2 linked regions of the Cryptosporangium arvum DSM 44712 genome follow. The protein of the gene in region 1 interacts with the protein of each later gene in a pairwise test. Links are inferred from orthologs where the notes say so. Each region holds a gene or a part of one and is shown on either strand. Other genes may lie near its edges.

Region 1 (7,260 bases):
CGGGCCTTCGGGCGCGGGTGGTCTGCCGGTTCTCGGGTCCGCTTAGGCGGAGCGGCGGAGGTACATCTCGAAGACAGCGTCCAGGACCGGGCGGCGGTCGGACCCTACGAGCCGGCCGCGGACAGCCACCAGGGCTCGCTCCGGACCGCGAGGGGTGACCTCTTCGACCACCAACGAGCCGGTCAACGTCGAACCGTCGGTCACCGGAGCGGTCAGTTCGATCGAGCGGATCCGCCGCCCGGCGATGACGTCCCAATGCTGGTAGGCACCGAGCACCGCGAGGCGCTGCAACACCCCGAGCGTGTGCAACCCGCTCGCGATCACCTCGCCGAAATAGCTCTCGGCTGCGGCGGACGGGTCGACGTGGAAGCTCTGCGGATCCCACTGCCGGGCGAACTCCACGATCTCGTCCGCCGTGACGGTGTAGCTCCCGAGATCGATCTCGAGCCCGACCACGAGGTCCTCGGCCCGGAGCAGCGCCACCCCGCCTCCTCCGCCTCGAATCAGTCGATCAAGTCGACCCGGTCAACGCGCCCGCTCACGAGCGCCGCGGCCGCGAACTCGGACCAGCGCCGGTTGACCCGAGCAACCACGACGCTAGCAGTCTCCCGGCGGACACGTTCTCCCACGTCGAACAGCGTGAGGACCGCCTCCCGGTCATCATCGGCGACCAGCACGACCGGTCCCGAGGAGCCTCGGACGCGCGCGAACAACGCCTCGGCGGCCGGGCCCCACGCATCGGCACATCCCACGTGCAGCGGAGCGTTGTCCGGTGCGCTGCCGGCCGCGTCGGCGGTGGTGGGCACGCCTGCGGTGGTGGGTATGGCTGTGGAGCGGGCCCTCGGGTGGCGGCTCAGTACCCACGGGGCTCGATCGGAGTCGGGGACGTCGGCGGGGTCGCAACCGGCGTACTGCGCCAACCCGGCTCGCACGACGTCGGGGGCGAGTGCGCCGAACCGGTCGAGCGTGACCTTCCCGGCGCGCGTCATGTAGGCGATCAGCAACTCCTCGACCGGTAGGTCGAGCCGGTCGGGAAAGGACTCCCACCAGCGCATGCTGCGGTGCGCGGTGGCCTGCAGGTGCTCGACGGCGGGCCGGCGCTCCTGCTCGAACTGCCGCAGCGCGACCGGGAGGTCGTCGGCCTCGTCGAGCGCGCGGACCAGCGCGATGCCGTCTTCCATCGCGAGCTTCGTGCCGGACCCGATCGAATAGTGCGCGGTGTGCACCGCGTCGCCGAGGAGGACGACGTTGCCGTCGTGCCAACGGGCGCACGTGACCGTGCGGAACCGCAGCCAGCGGGTGCGGTTGCCGATGAGCGGATGGCCCTGCAACTCGTCGTGGAACGCCTTCGCGAGGTAGCCGAGAGAGTGCTCGTCGCTGGCGTCGAGCGCCGTCTGCTCGGTGGAGACGTCGAAGCCGGCGCGGCGCCAGGTGTCTTCGTCGGTCTCGACCAGGAACGTGCTGCGGTCGGCCCGGTAGGGGTAGGCGTGCGCGACGAACGTGCCGAACTCGGTGGTGACCGGCCGGAACACGGCGCTGGGCAGCGCGAAGTCGGTGCCGGCCCACAGGTACAGACCGCGGTGGGTGGAGATCTCCGGACCGAACCCGGCCGTGCGGGTCGCGCTGTTGACGCCGTCGGCGGCGATGACGAGGTCGGCGTCGAGATCGGCGGCCGACACGCGGGCCCCGGAGTGGATCCGCACGCCGGCCGCCTCGGCGTGCCGCCGGAGGATGTCGAGCAGGGTGGACCGGCCGATCGCGATCAGGTTGCCGACCGGCAGCGTCACTTTCCGGTCGCCGACGGCCATCGCCATGTCGTGCGCCCAGGCGTTGTCGACGATCTCGGCGAAGCTGGCCGGGTCGGCGGCGTCGAGGTTGCGCTGCGTACGGGTCGCGAGCCCGACGCCGAAGCCGAACGTCTGGCCGGGGGGACTCTGCTCGTAGACCTCGACCGAACACCCCGGACGGCTCAGCTTCAGGAGCCTGGCGACGTACAGACCGCCGGGGCCTCCGCCGAGTACGGCGACGGATCGCAGGTTCACGGCGACTCCTTGTCGGACGACTGATCCGACATCACTGTAAGTCCGTTCGACGTTTGCGTCAATCTTTTGACATCAGCGTTCGACAACGCTAAGTTGGGGACCATGAGCAGCACCGATGAGCTGGTTCGATACCCCGCCGAGGTCGGCGCGCGCTATCGAGCCGCGGGCGCGTGGGGCACACGGTCGCTCGCCGCGGAGTTCCGGGCCGTCGCGGACCGCGTTCCCGATCGGGAGGCCGTCGTGGCCCCCGACGGCCGGCTCTCGTATCGCGAACTCGACGAGCGGGCCGATCGGCTGGCGCTCGGTCTCGCCGAGCTGGGCCTGCGGCCGGGCGGCCGGGTCGTGCTGCAGATCGGCAACCGGCTGATGTCCGTCGTGGCTTGGTACGGCTTGCTCAAGGCCGGTCTGGTGCCGATCTGCTCGCTTCCGGCTCATCGCGAGCACGAGATCTCCGGCGTCAACCGGAAGACGGGCGCGGTGGCGCACCTGGTCGAGGCGGGCGGCCGGTTCGACCTGGTGGAGTTCGCGCGGCGGCAGCGCATCGGCGTGCCGCTGACGATCGGCGCGGCGGACGGGCCCAACCGCCTCGAAGACCTCATCGACCGCTCGGACCCCGCGGCCGCCCGAGCGGCGGTCGACCGGATCCAGGCCGAGATCCACCCCGACGACGTCGCGGTCTTCCAGCTCTCCGGCGGCACCACCGGCGTCCCGAAGATCATCCCGCGTCTGCACGCCGAGTACTGGTACAACGCACGGGCCTACGCGGAGGCGTCCGGGTGGGACGAAACCACCCGCAACGGTCACCTCATCCCCGTCATCCACAACGCGGGCATTGTGTGCGGGGTCCACGCACCGCACAGCGTGGGCGGCTGCACCCTGCTGACCTCGCCGGCGCTCGACCAGGCGCTGCCGATGCTGGCCGCCGAAGGGGTCACCGACGTCCTGTTCGGCCACGGCCACTACGGCGCGGTCGGCCACCCGGTCTTCCCACGGCTCGTGCCGAGCTTGCGGCGCGTCGTGCTCTCCGGTGCGAAGGTGCCGCTGCCGCTGTTCGAAGCCCTCGAAGCACACGGGCTGTGGGCCGGTCAGCTGTTCGGCATGGGGGAGGGGTTCTTCGCGCTCAGCAGTGCCGAGGCCCCGCGCGAGGCCCGCCTCACCACGGTCGGCACGCCGATCTCGCCCCTCGACGAGTTCCGGGTGCTCGACCCCTCCTCCGAGGACGAGGTTCCCGACGGTGAGGTGGGTGAACTCGCCTGCCGAGGGCCGTACACGCTGCGCGGTTACTTCGACGCACCTGACGTCAACAAGGTCGCATTCACCTCCGACGGTTTCTACCGCACCGGGGATCTAGTCGCCGTGCGGACGTTCGGTCGTGAACGTGCCCTGTCGGTGGAGGGACGGATCAAGGACGTCATCAACCGGGGTGGAGAGAAGATCAGCGCCGAGGAGGTGGAGGTGCTGCTGTTGCGGCACCCGGGGATCCGGGAAGCGGCGATCGTCGCGATGCCCGACGAGCGTCTCGGTGAGCGGGCCTGCGCCTACTTGGTGCCCACCGAGGGCCGGCTGACGCTGCCGGATCTGCAGGAGCACCTCGCCGCCCTCGGTGTGGCGAAGTTCAAGTGGCCCGAGCGGCTCGAATGGGTTCCGGCACTGCCGAAAACGGCGGTGGGCAAGCTCGACAAGAAACTCCTCCACCGCCAGATCGCGGCGAAACTACTCGAGAGCTAGCCCGGCCCGGCCCCAGAGCTACGGCCGGCCCGAGAGCTACGGCCGGCCCGAGAGCGACGGCCGGCCCGAGAGCGACGGCCGGCCCGCGAGCAATGGCCGGCCCGTTCGAGAGCCAGACCAGGCCCGCCCGACAGAACGAACCGCGACCACCCAACTCACCGAGCAACGGCACCGGACAACCCCGCTCGCACCGCCGCGGACACCTCGGCGAGGGCCGCGGCTGAATCGTCGAACGGATGCCGGAGAAATTCATGGATCATGCCGTCGTAGCGCGAAACCCGCACCGGCACCCCGGCCGCGGCCAACCGCTCGCCGTACAGCTCACCCTCGTCCCGGAGCGCGTCGTACTCCGCCGTGAGGATGAACGCCGGCGGCAACCCGCGAAGATCCTCCTCCAACACCGGCGACACTAGCGGATCGAGCTTGTCCTCCTCCCCGCGCAGATAATGATCCATGAACCACGACTGAGCCTCCCGGCTGACGTTGCCGTACTTCCCGGCGAACCGGGTGATCGAGTAGTTCGTGCGCCGGAAGTCCAGATCCGGATAGATCAGCAGCTGGAACGCGATGGGCAGCACACCCCGGGCCTTCAGCGTCACCACCGCGGCGAGGTTGCCGCCCGCGCTGTCGCCGGCCACCGCGAGCCGGGCCGGGTCGACGTCGAGTTCGCGGGCGTTGGTGGCGACCCACCGGGTCGCGGCGAAGCCCGCCTCGATCGCGGCCGGGAACCGGTGCTCGGGTGCGAGGGGATAGTCGACCGACACGACGACGCAGCCGGACCCGGTGGTCAGGGCGCGGGCGAGGCCGTCGTGGGAGTCGAGGTCGCCGAGCACGTAACCGCCGCCGTGGAAGAACACCACGACCGGGAGCGGGCCCGGACCGGCCGGGCGGTAGATCCGCACCGGGGTGCCGTCCGCCGTCACCCGGTCGCTGACGTCGGCGACGGGCTCCGCCGGGAGTGTCGACGCCAAGCGACGCGCACCGGCCCGCGCCTGCTCCGGTGTCACGGTGTGCAGACCGGCGAACCCGATACCGGCGAGCCGATCGAGATGATCCTGAACCTGTGGGTGCAAGGGCATGCCCCCACCCTCTGACTTGAACTACGCTTCAAGTCAATGACCAAAATGGATATCGCCGAAGTCGCCGCGAGCACCGGGCTGACCGCGTCGGCGCTGCGGTTCTACGAGCGGCAAGGGCTGATCGAGTCGAGCGGGCGCAACGGGCTGCGTCGCACGTTCGATCCCGGTGTGCTCGACCGGATCACGTTCATCGGCTGTGCCCGCGCGGCCGGTTTCACGCTGGCCCAGATCGGTCGCTTCCTCGTCGCGACGCCCGGCGACGACGAGTTGCGCGCACGGATGGCCGAGAAGGCGCGCGAGCTCGAACAGGACATCGACCGGCTGACCCGGATGCGCGACAGCCTGCGCCACGCCGCCACCTGTACCCACGCGCCCCTGGTGGAGTGTCCGGAGTTCAAATCCCGGATGACGTAGTGCAACAGTTCGTCGGCTCCCGTGCGTCCCGGTTGTGAACTCACGGGGAACGGGGACGGTGCCGATGGGCCGCGCGGCCGACGACGAAGCGTTCGAAGCCTTCGTCAACCAACGCAGCCGGGCGCTCCTGCGGTACGGCTTCCTGCTGGCCGGGGATCCCCACACCGCCGCCGACCTGGTGCAGGAAGCGCTGCTGCGCCTCCGGGACGCCTGGGAACACGGCCGCGGCCAGGAGCATCCCGACGCCTACGTCCGCACCACGATGTACCGGCTCCACATCAGCTGGTGGCGCCGGCTGCGCCGCGAACACGTCAGCGAACGGGTCCCGGACACCGCGGTGATCGACCCGGGTCTGCGCCGGGTCGAGGACGACACCGGCCTCTGGCCGGCCTTACGGACGCTCGGCCGGCGGCAGCGTGCCGTGCTCGTCCTGCGCTACTACGAAGGCCTGGACGACGACCGGATAGCCGAGTTGCTCGGCATCAGCAGGGTCACCGTCCGCACCCAGGCGATGCGCGGTCTGCGCACCCTGCGCGAGCAGCTGACCGAAGAAACCGTCCCCACCGGCCCGAGGAGGAATCGTGGCTGAGACCGTCGAGGCCGCCCTCGCCCGGTCGCTGGACCGGGCCGCCGAGGCCGCCCCCGAACCCGCGCCGGACCTGGCCGCCGCGCTGACCCGCCGCTACCACCAGCGCACGTCCCGGCGATCGAGCGGGCGCAGCCGGCTGATCGTCGTCGCGGCCGCGTTCGCCGTGGTGGTGGTGCTCGCGACCGCGATCACCGCGGTACGGACGATCCGTGATCAGCACCCACCGACCACCGTGGCCGACGCCCGGGCGCTGGCCTTCCTCGGGCCGGCGGCTCCGGTGGTGGAGCGCGCCGACTACCCCGACGGCGCGGCGATCGACCAGGTCTGGCCCACGGCGTGGGGCGAGGTGTCCGGCACGCCCCCGATCGCCCGGTTCCTGCCCGGCGGCCGGGTGCTGACCGCGGGCCCGGAGAGCCCGATCGTGTCCCTGGACGCCACGACCGGCGCGAAGCGAGCGATCAGCCCGGCCGGTCAGTCGTACTTCGCGATCGGCGAACCGGCGAACGCCGGCGCCGAGAAATGGATCGTCTGGGCGGTCCTGGCGGCGGGCGGACGAGCGGAGATCTGGCGGGCCCCGGTCGACGGGGGCGCGGCGGCCCGCGTCACGACGCTGGAGCCGATCACGAACGTCCGGCCGACCGAGCTCCGCCTGACGGTCGTCGACGACGTCGTGCTGATCGACCCGTATCCCGGCGTGACCGGACGCGGCAACGTCGGCGTGCTTTGGGTGCCGCTCGACGGCAGTTCCGCGCCGGCTCTCATCCCCGGCTCCCACGACTACCGGTACCTGCAGTGGCCGTGGTTCGGGTCGACCGCGGTCATGAACAACTCGACGATCTGGAACGCCGTCACCGGCGAACGGCTGACCACCCCGCTGAACTGGGAGTCGATGAGCTGCTCGAGGTCGTGGTGCGTCGGGCGCGAACAGAACGTCGTCCTCGTCGGCAGGCACGACGGTTCCGACGTGCGCAAGCTCGCGCTCGCCGCCGGCCGGAGCACCTACCGGATCGTCGCCGACCGCTTCGTGGTGGGCACCTTCGCCGCCAACGGCGGGTCGATGTACGACCTGGTCGCGCGCAAATATCTGACGCTGCCCCCGGCGGCCCGGTCGGAGCAGTGGGAGACCGCCCAGCTCAGCGGCGCGACCAGCACCAACCCGTTCTACGTCTGGACGGTGACCGCGCCCGGGCGGCCGACCTCGCTGCGCGTCCTCCAGGTGGGGAAGATGCGGTAGCCCGGCCCCCGAACGCGGTGCTGGACCGGCGCGGGATGATTGTCACGACGATCGCGGCCGAGCCGCCCGCCGCCGTCATTCACCGGAGGTAACGATGAACTGGCCTCCCACGGCCGCACTGCCCGCCGACGCCGACGCGGCCACGCTGGTCGGGCGGGTGTGGCGGCCGGGCCT
Region 2 (7,409 bases), 3.8 Mb from region 1 along the record:
TCCCGCTGGAGATCGTGCTGGCCGCGGCGGCCGACGCCGACGGGCTGGTCGTCACCGTGGTGGACGACGTGGACGAGGCGGCGGTGCACGCCGGGGTGCTCGAACACGGTCCGGGGGCGGTGATGCTGGCCGCGGCGCGGCCGGGGGACTGCACCCGGCTGGCCGCGGCGCTGCGGCGCCGCACCCCGGCCCTGCCGCTGGAGACGCTGACCGTGACCGGCGTCGCGCACGCCGGGACGGGCGAGCGGGCCTGCGTCGACACGTGCACCTACCTGGCGCAGGACGAGGGGATCCTGGTCGGGTCGCGAGCCAGGGCGCTGGTGCTGTGCGTGAGCGAGACGCATCCGCTGCCGTACATGCCGACCCGGCCGTTCCGGGTGAACGCCGGCGCGATCATGTCGTACACGCTGGCCGACGACGCCCGGACCCGGTACCTGAGCGAGGTGCGTGCGGGCAGCACCGTGCTCGCGGTGGGCGCCGACGGCCGGACCCGGCCGGTGACGGTGGGGCGGGTGAAGATCGAGACGCGGCCGCTGCTCTCGATCTCCGCGGTGGCCGGGTCGGGTGAACCGGTGAACCTGATCGTGCAGGACGACTGGCACGTGCGGCTGCTGGGGCCGGGGGCGCGGGTGCTGAACTCCACCGCGCTGCGGCCGGGGGACTCGCTGCTGGGCCACCTGCCCGAGCGGGCCCGGCACGTGGGGTACCCGATCGACGAACTGTGTCACGAGCAGTGATCGACTTCCACGCCCGGCTCGACGCAGGGCTGCGCGACGCGATGGGCGCGGCCGGCATCGCCCGCGCCGCGGTCTGCGCGGGTGGCCTCGTCACGCTGGACGAGCTCTCCGAGCGGATCACCGCCGACCGGGCCGAGCCGGGGCCGGCGGCGGACAACACCGCGGTGCTGGCCGCCGCGCGGGGCAGTGGCGGCGCGCTGCTGCCGTTCTTCTTCGCCGACCCGTTCGCCGACGCCGAGGCCTACGCGACGGCGGCGGACCGGTACCGCGGCCTGGAGATCTCCCCGGCGGTCCACGGCTTCCGCTACGACGACCCGCGCGTGCGCGACCTGGTGGCGACGGCCGCGACCCACCGGCACCCCGTCTACACGGTGTGCCTGGGCCGCCCCGGTACCCGGGCGGCGGACCTGGCCGCACTGGCCCGCGCCTTCCCGCGCGTCGACTTCGTGTTCGGCCACTGCGGCTCCACCGGCCTCGACGCGCGCGGCCTCGCGGTCCTCGCGCCGCACCCGAACGTCGCCGCCGAACTCTCCGGCGCGTTCACCGCCGTCGCGCGCCTGGCGCTGGCCCGCCTCGGGCCCGGCCGGGTGCTGTTCGGTACCGAGTACCCGCTCCAGGATCCCCGCGTCGAGCTGGTCAAACTCGCGGCCCTCGACCTCGACCGCCCGACCTACCGCGCGGTCACCGACACCAACGCCCGCCGCTTACTGGGGGAGTCATGACCCTGCCCGCACTCGGGGACTGGTCCTCGTTCGAGGAGCTGGCCCGGCTCCAGCGCCCGCGGCTGGACGCGGTGCTCACGTCCGCGTCGAAGTCGCCGTTCTACGCCGCCCGGGGCGTGCCGCCGACGCTCGCCGACGCGCCGCTCACGACCAAAGCCGACCTCCGCGACGCCTACCCGTTCGGCCTGCTGGCGGTCGAGCGCGCCGCACTGGCGACCTATCACGAGTCCAGCGGCAGCACCGGTTCGCCCACCGCGTCGTACTACACCGACGCCGACTGGGACGACCTCGCGAGCCGCTACGCGCGCAAGCACGTGGGCCTCCGCGCCGACGACACGTTCCTGGTGCGGACGCCGTACGCGCTGATGATCACCGGGCACCTGGCGCACGCGGCCGCCCGCCGCGCCGGCGCGACCGTGGTGCCGGCCGACAACCGGTCGCTGGCGATGCCCTACGCCCGGCTGGTGCGGGTGCTGCACGACCTCGACGTGACGGTCACCTGGTCGCTGGCGACCGAGACGCTGCTCTGGGCGGCGGCCGCGCGGCTGGCCGGGTACTCGCCGGCCCACGATTTCCCCGCGCTGCGTGCGTTGTTCGTCGGCGGTGACCGGCTCGGCCGGGCCCGCCGGGCCCGGATCGAGGAGCTGTGGGGGGTGCCGGTCGTCGAGGAGTACGGCGCGACCGAAGCCGGGAGCCTGGCCGGGGCCTGCCCGGAAGGACGGCTGCACCTGTGGGCCGACCGGGTGGTGTGCGAGGTCCACGACCCGGTCACCGGGGAGATCACCCCGGCCGGGCGGGGTCGGCTCGTCGTCACGCCGCTCTACCGGGAGGCGATGCCGTTGCTGCGCTACGCGATCGAGGACGAGGTCGAGGTGTCCTACCGCGACTGCGCGTGCGGCTGGTGGCTGCCCGACGTCCGGGTGCTCGGTCGTTCCGGCGCACTGACCGAAGCCGAGCTGGACGACCACGTGTTCTCGCTGCCGGCCGAGTACGGCGTGCTGTTCTGGCGCGCGCGGACCGGGGAGCGGCTGGAACTGCAGATCGAGGTCGCCGACCGGTACCGGGCGGCCGCCTGCGCGGACCTGACCGCCGCGATCGGCGACGTCCGGGTGACCGCGGTCCCGCCGGGCGGCCTGGTGCCGGTCGCCCGGCTGACCGCGTGGTCGGACGTGCTGAAACCACGGTCGCTGTTCGGTCCGGGCGAGGACTGGGACACCGCCCTGCGGTACTACTGATGAGGATCGTCGTGGTGGGTGGAGGAATCGCCGGGCTGGCCACGGCCCGCGCGCTCGGCGTGCCGTGCGTCGTGCTGGAGCAGGGCTCCCCGCCGTCCGGGTACGGCCTCCAGCTCGGGCCGGCCGCGGTGCGGCTGCTGGAGCGGTGGGGCGTCGACCTGTCGTTCGCGGTGCGGCCGGCGTTCCGGGAGCTGCGCCGCTGGGACTCCGGCGCGCTGATCGCCCGGACGCCGCTCGAGGCACCGTACGCCGCGATGCGCCGCGCGGATCTGCATCGCGCGCTGGGAGCCGGTGTCCCGGTGCGCCGCGCGCGCTGCGTGGGGGTGTCCGACGCGGTCCACCTGTCGAGTGGCCGCAGCGTCCCGGCCGACCTGGTCGTCGGGGCCGACGGGTTGCGGTCGGTGGTGCGTCGGGCGGTGGCGGCGGACGAGGTACGGACGTCCGGCGTGTTCGCCCGGCGCGTGCTGGTGCGGGCCCCGTGGCCCGATCCGCCGCGGGTCCGCGTCTGGCTGGGGCCCGGTCAGCACTGCGTCAGCTACCCGATCGCGCCCGGCGTGCTCAACGTCGTGGCCGTCGGGTCCTCGTTCGACGCCTGGCACGCCGACGTCCGGGAACTGCTGGCCCGGGGCCGGGCGCCGGTGCGGCACGAGCTGTGCGACCGGGCGCCGCTGCCCCGCCGGGTCGCGGGACGGGTGGCGCTGGTCGGGGACGCCGCCCACCCGATGCTGCCCTACCTGGCCCAGGGCGCGTCCCAGGCGCTGCTCGACGCCGACGCGCTGGCCTCGTGCCTGGCGGCGGCACCGTCGATCGACGCCGCGCTGGCCCGCTACGACGCGGAGCGCACTCCTCGCGCGACCGCCCTGGCCGAGGCGGTGCGGCGTGCGGGCATCGACAACCACCTCCCGGACGGTCCGGAGCAGCGCGCCCGGGACCAGCGGCTGGCCGCCGGGGGTGACCGGTGAGCACCGGGCTGGAGGGCACGGTGGCGCTGGTCACCGGGGCCGCGGGCGGGATCGGGGCGGCGGTGGTGACCGCGTTGACCGCCGAAGGGTGCCGGGTCGTACCGGCCGACCTGCAGGCCCCGGCGGCGGTGACCCTCGACGTCCGGGACCCCGCCGCCGTCGACCGGGCGGTGGACCGGATCGAGGCGCGGGTCGGGGCGATCGACGTGCTGGTGAACGTGGCCGGCGTGCTCGCGACCGGCCCGGCGGTGGACCTGGGCGACGACGAGTGGGCCCGGGTGTTCGACGTCAACGCCGGGGGAGTGTTCCGGGTCAGCCGGGCCGTCGCCCGGCGGATGGTGCCCCGCCGCCGCGGCGCGATCGTCACCGTCGCCTCCAACGCCGCCGGCGTGCCCCGCAGCGGGATGGCGGCCTACGCGGCCTCCAAAGCGGCTGCGGCCCACTTCACGCGCTGCCTCGGGCTCGAGCTCGCCGAGTTCGGGATCCGGTGCAACGTGGTGGCCCCGGGCTCGACCGACACACCGATGCTGCGTGACATGTGGACCGGCCCGGCCGACCGCGAGGCCACGCTGCGCGGCGCGCCGGACCGGCACCGCGTCGGCATTCCGCTCGGACGGCTCGCGGAGGCGTCGGACGTCGCCGACGCGGTGGTCTTTCTCGCCTCCGACCGGGCCCGCCACATCACGATGCACGACCTGTACGTCGACGGCGGAGCCGCGCTCCGCGCCTAGGAGGTCCCGTGCCGATCCCGGCGATCGATCCGTACCCGATGCCGACCGCGGCCGAGCTGAGCGCCGGCCCGGCCGGCTGGCGGCCCGACCCGGCGCGAGCGGTGCTGCTCGTGCACGACATGCAGGGCTACTTCCTCGGGTTCCTCCCACCCGGCCGCTCGCCGACGGTCGAGCTGCTGGCGAACGTCCGGCGGCTCAAGGACGCCGCGGCCGCCCGCGGGATACCGGTCGTGCACAGCGCCCAGCCCGGCCGCATGTCCCGCACCGACCGCGGGCTGCTGCACGACGTGTGGGGCGCAGGCATGGCCGACGACGCCGGGGACCGCGCGATCGAGCCGACCGTGGCGCCCGCGCCGGGCGACGCGGTGCTGATCAAGCACCGCTACAGTGCGTTCCACCGGACGACGCTCGCGGCCGACCTGGCCGCCGCCGGGCGTGACCAGCTGATCGTCTGCGGCGTGTTCGCCCACATCGGTTGCCTGCTCACCGCGGCCGACGCCTACGCGTACGACGTCCAGCCGTTCCTCGTGGCCGACGCCGTCGCCGACTTCAGCGCCGAGGAACACCGATGGGCGCTGTGGTACGCCGCCCGCCGCTGCGCGGTGACGCCGACCACCGATCAGGTGCTGAGCGCGCTGGCGGCGTAGGTGTGGGCGAGTTCGGTCCGCGAGGCGACGCCGAGCTTCCGGAAGACCTGGCGCAGGTGGAAGTTCACGGTGTGCGGGGACCGCTCGATCCGCCGCGCGATCTGCTGATTCGTCAGCCCGCAGCCCGCGAGCGCCGCGACCCGCCGCTCGGGTTCGCTCAGTCCGTCCCAGCCTCGACCCGTCGCCGGGTCGGCCCGGCGAGCCGGTGCGCGTTCGTCCCGGAGGGCGCGGCGCACCGGGCGGGGCAGCGACTCCTCGGCCGCCGCCCGCACCAGTTCGTGCCGGAACCGCAGCGCGTCCTCGACGCCCACCACCAGCCCCGACGTGATCGCCTCGTGCACGGCAGGCACCAGCGACGCGGCGCTGCGGTGCAGCCGACCGGCCAGCTCGCGCACGTCGAACCGCACTCCGAGGGTCGACGCCACCTGCACCAGGTGCCGTGCCGTCGGCGACAGACCCGCGAGCGTCGCGTCGAGCCGTGCGCGGGTCCTGGCGGGCAGCCGGGCCGGGGCGGGCAGCCCCAGCAGAGCTTCCTCGCGGAGGCCGGTCACCAGGTCCTCGAGCGCCTGCGGGTTGCCGCCGGCCACCTCCGCGAGCGAACGCAACTCGGCGTCCGGAACCGCGCCGACGAGCGTCCCGAGCAACGCGCTCACCGCCGGCCCCGACAGCGGCCCGAGCACCAGCCGGTGCGGGTCGGCGAGCTCGGGCCCGCTCGCCCCGGTGCGTCGCGTCAGCACCACCAGGAGCGGGACCGTACGCGCGATCGCCTCCAGCTCGGGCCAGACCCGCGGGTGGATCCACTGCGGATGCTCACAGGTGAGCAGCCGCGGCCCGGTCCCCACCCCCGGTCCGGACGGCCCGTCGCCGCGTCCGGACGCGACGATCCGCCACATGCCGCTGCCGTCGATCCAGTCGGTCTCCCGCGCGGTCGACGCCCCACGCCGCCGCGCGATCCGGACGAACTCCTGCAGCAGCCGTGTCTTGCCGGCGCCCGGCGCGCCCTCCACGACCGCCAGCGTCAGCCGACCGGCCGCCGTGCGCTCCAGCAGCGACCGGAGCGCCCCCAGCTCCCGGTCCCGTCCGATCAGCACCGTCTCCGCACACCGTTCCCCCAGCACGGGATCCCCCTCCGTTTCCCCACGTGTTCCCCCGGGACAGTGTGCGTCGGCCGGTGCCCCTGAACGGCGGTCGGGCTCGGGTGGACAGCGGCGGCGAAGCGTCTTACCATGCTCGGCTCCGTGGAGATCGGGTACAGCGATGCGGAACTCGTCGCTCTCCTCGACGACGCTCCGGCTCGACGGCGTCCGGGTGTTCGCCAAACGGATCCCGTTGACCGACCGGGAGCGGGCGCGCCCCGGCGACACCGGGAACCTGTTCGGCCTCCCGACGTTCTGCCAGTACGGCATCGGCAGCCCCGGGTTCGGTGCGTGGCGCGAGCTGGCGGCGAACCAGGTCGTCACCGACGCGGTCCGCACCGGCCGGACCCGCGCCTTCCCGGTGCTCCACGGCTGGCGGGTCCTGCCGGGCCGCGCGCCGGTGGCGCCGGAGTTCGCGGACGTGGACGCGGCGGTGGCCCGCCTCGGCGGCTCGCCGGCCGCGCGCACTCGTCTGGAGGCCCTCGCGGACGCCTCGTGGAGCCTCGTCCTGTTCTTCGAGCACCTCCCGATGGCGTTGTCCGAATGGCTCCGCGAGGACCCGGTCGGGAAGGCGGAGGTCGTCGAGCGGCAGTTGATCGAAACCGCGGCGTTCCTGCGCGACCGCGAACTGCTCCATCTGGACGGTCACCGTGCGGCGGTGCGCGGCCGGGCACCTTCCCGGCGACCTGCCTCCGGTCGTCGCCTCGATCCTCGCCCGGCGCGCGCCCGCCGCCGCGACGATGAACGCGTTCTACTGGCAGCTCTTCGGCGGCGACGTACACGCGTCCTACCCCGGCCTCGAGTAGCCGACGGCATACTTGGCGCATGTTTCGCTGGCGGCGTCGGAGTCCGGACGAGCTGTACCGGGAGGGGCGGCGGCTCGATCTGCTCGGGCACGAGCTGCCGTCGGTGTCGCTGTTCGAGCAGGCCGCCGTGGCCGGTCACGGCCCCGCCTGCAACGAGCTCGGCAAGCAGCGGATCCGCGCCGGGAAGACCATCGAAGGCCTCCAGTGGCTGCGTCGGGCCGCCGACGCCGGCGTGCCCGAGGCGGCGCTGAACCTCGCCGCCGTGCACACCAGGCGGGGGCAGCTCGCGAAGGCGACCGAGCTCCGGGCGCGGGCCGAGCCCGGGCTGCGCGCGGCCGCCGAGGCCGGTGACCTGACCGCGGCGCTCGCGCTGCGCCGCCTGTACCGCGACCGGGGCGACACCGAGCAGGCCGACGCGGTCGTCACCGCGGCC

The links.
Region 2: the proteins of CRYAR_RS11505 (region 1) and CRYAR_RS28720 interact in binary tests that used the Escherichia coli proteins (3 or more experiments, as listed by UniProt). The link is inferred for Cryptosporangium arvum DSM 44712 from one-to-one orthologs.

The regions. Positions count from the first base shown.
Region 1 is NZ_KK073874.1:2,459,295-2,466,554, forward strand. What follows is about bases 1,608-4,457. They hold CRYAR_RS11505 ((2,3-dihydroxybenzoyl)adenylate synthase), read left to right. Parts: upstream 1,608-2,144; coding sequence 2,145-3,770; downstream 3,771-4,457. Other genes in these bases: CRYAR_RS11500 (FAD-dependent monooxygenase), read right to left, coding at 1,608-2,042; CRYAR_RS11510 (alpha/beta hydrolase), read right to left, coding at 3,926-4,457. In the rest of the region: CRYAR_RS11495 (MaoC/PaaZ C-terminal domain-containing protein), read right to left, coding at 43-483; more of CRYAR_RS11500, read right to left, coding at 504-1,607; more of CRYAR_RS11510, read right to left, coding at 4,458-4,849; CRYAR_RS11515 (MerR family transcriptional regulator), read left to right, coding at 4,886-5,263; CRYAR_RS11520 (SigE family RNA polymerase sigma factor), read left to right, coding at 5,328-5,852; CRYAR_RS11525 (hypothetical protein), read left to right, coding at 5,845-7,086; CRYAR_RS11530 (fumarylacetoacetate hydrolase family protein), read left to right, coding at 7,181-7,260. UniProt on the Escherichia coli protein: Involved in the biosynthesis of the siderophore enterobactin (enterochelin), which is a macrocyclic trimeric lactone of N-(2,3-dihydroxybenzoyl)-serine.
Region 2 is NZ_KK073874.1:6,264,199-6,271,607, reverse strand. Bases 2,521-5,519 are described here. They hold CRYAR_RS28720 (2,3-dihydro-2,3-dihydroxybenzoate dehydrogenase), read left to right. Parts: upstream 2,521-3,652; coding sequence 3,653-4,387; downstream 4,388-5,519. Other genes in these bases: CRYAR_RS49190 (helix-turn-helix transcriptional regulator), read right to left, coding at 5,007-5,519; CRYAR_RS28715 (isochorismatase family protein), read left to right, coding at 4,396-5,034; CRYAR_RS28725 (FAD-dependent monooxygenase), read left to right, coding at 2,694-3,656; CRYAR_RS28730 (phenylacetate--CoA ligase family protein), read left to right, coding at 2,521-2,694. Outside these bases: CRYAR_RS28740 (3-dehydroquinate synthase II family protein), read left to right, coding at 1-737; CRYAR_RS28735 (amidohydrolase family protein), read left to right, coding at 722-1,459; more of CRYAR_RS28730, read left to right, coding at 1,456-2,520; more of CRYAR_RS49190, read right to left, coding at 5,520-6,125; CRYAR_RS49185 (hypothetical protein), read left to right, coding at 6,821-6,976; CRYAR_RS43790 (tetratricopeptide repeat protein), read left to right, coding at 6,996-7,409. UniProt on the Escherichia coli protein: Involved in the biosynthesis of the siderophore enterobactin (enterochelin), which is a macrocyclic trimeric lactone of N-(2,3-dihydroxybenzoyl)-serine.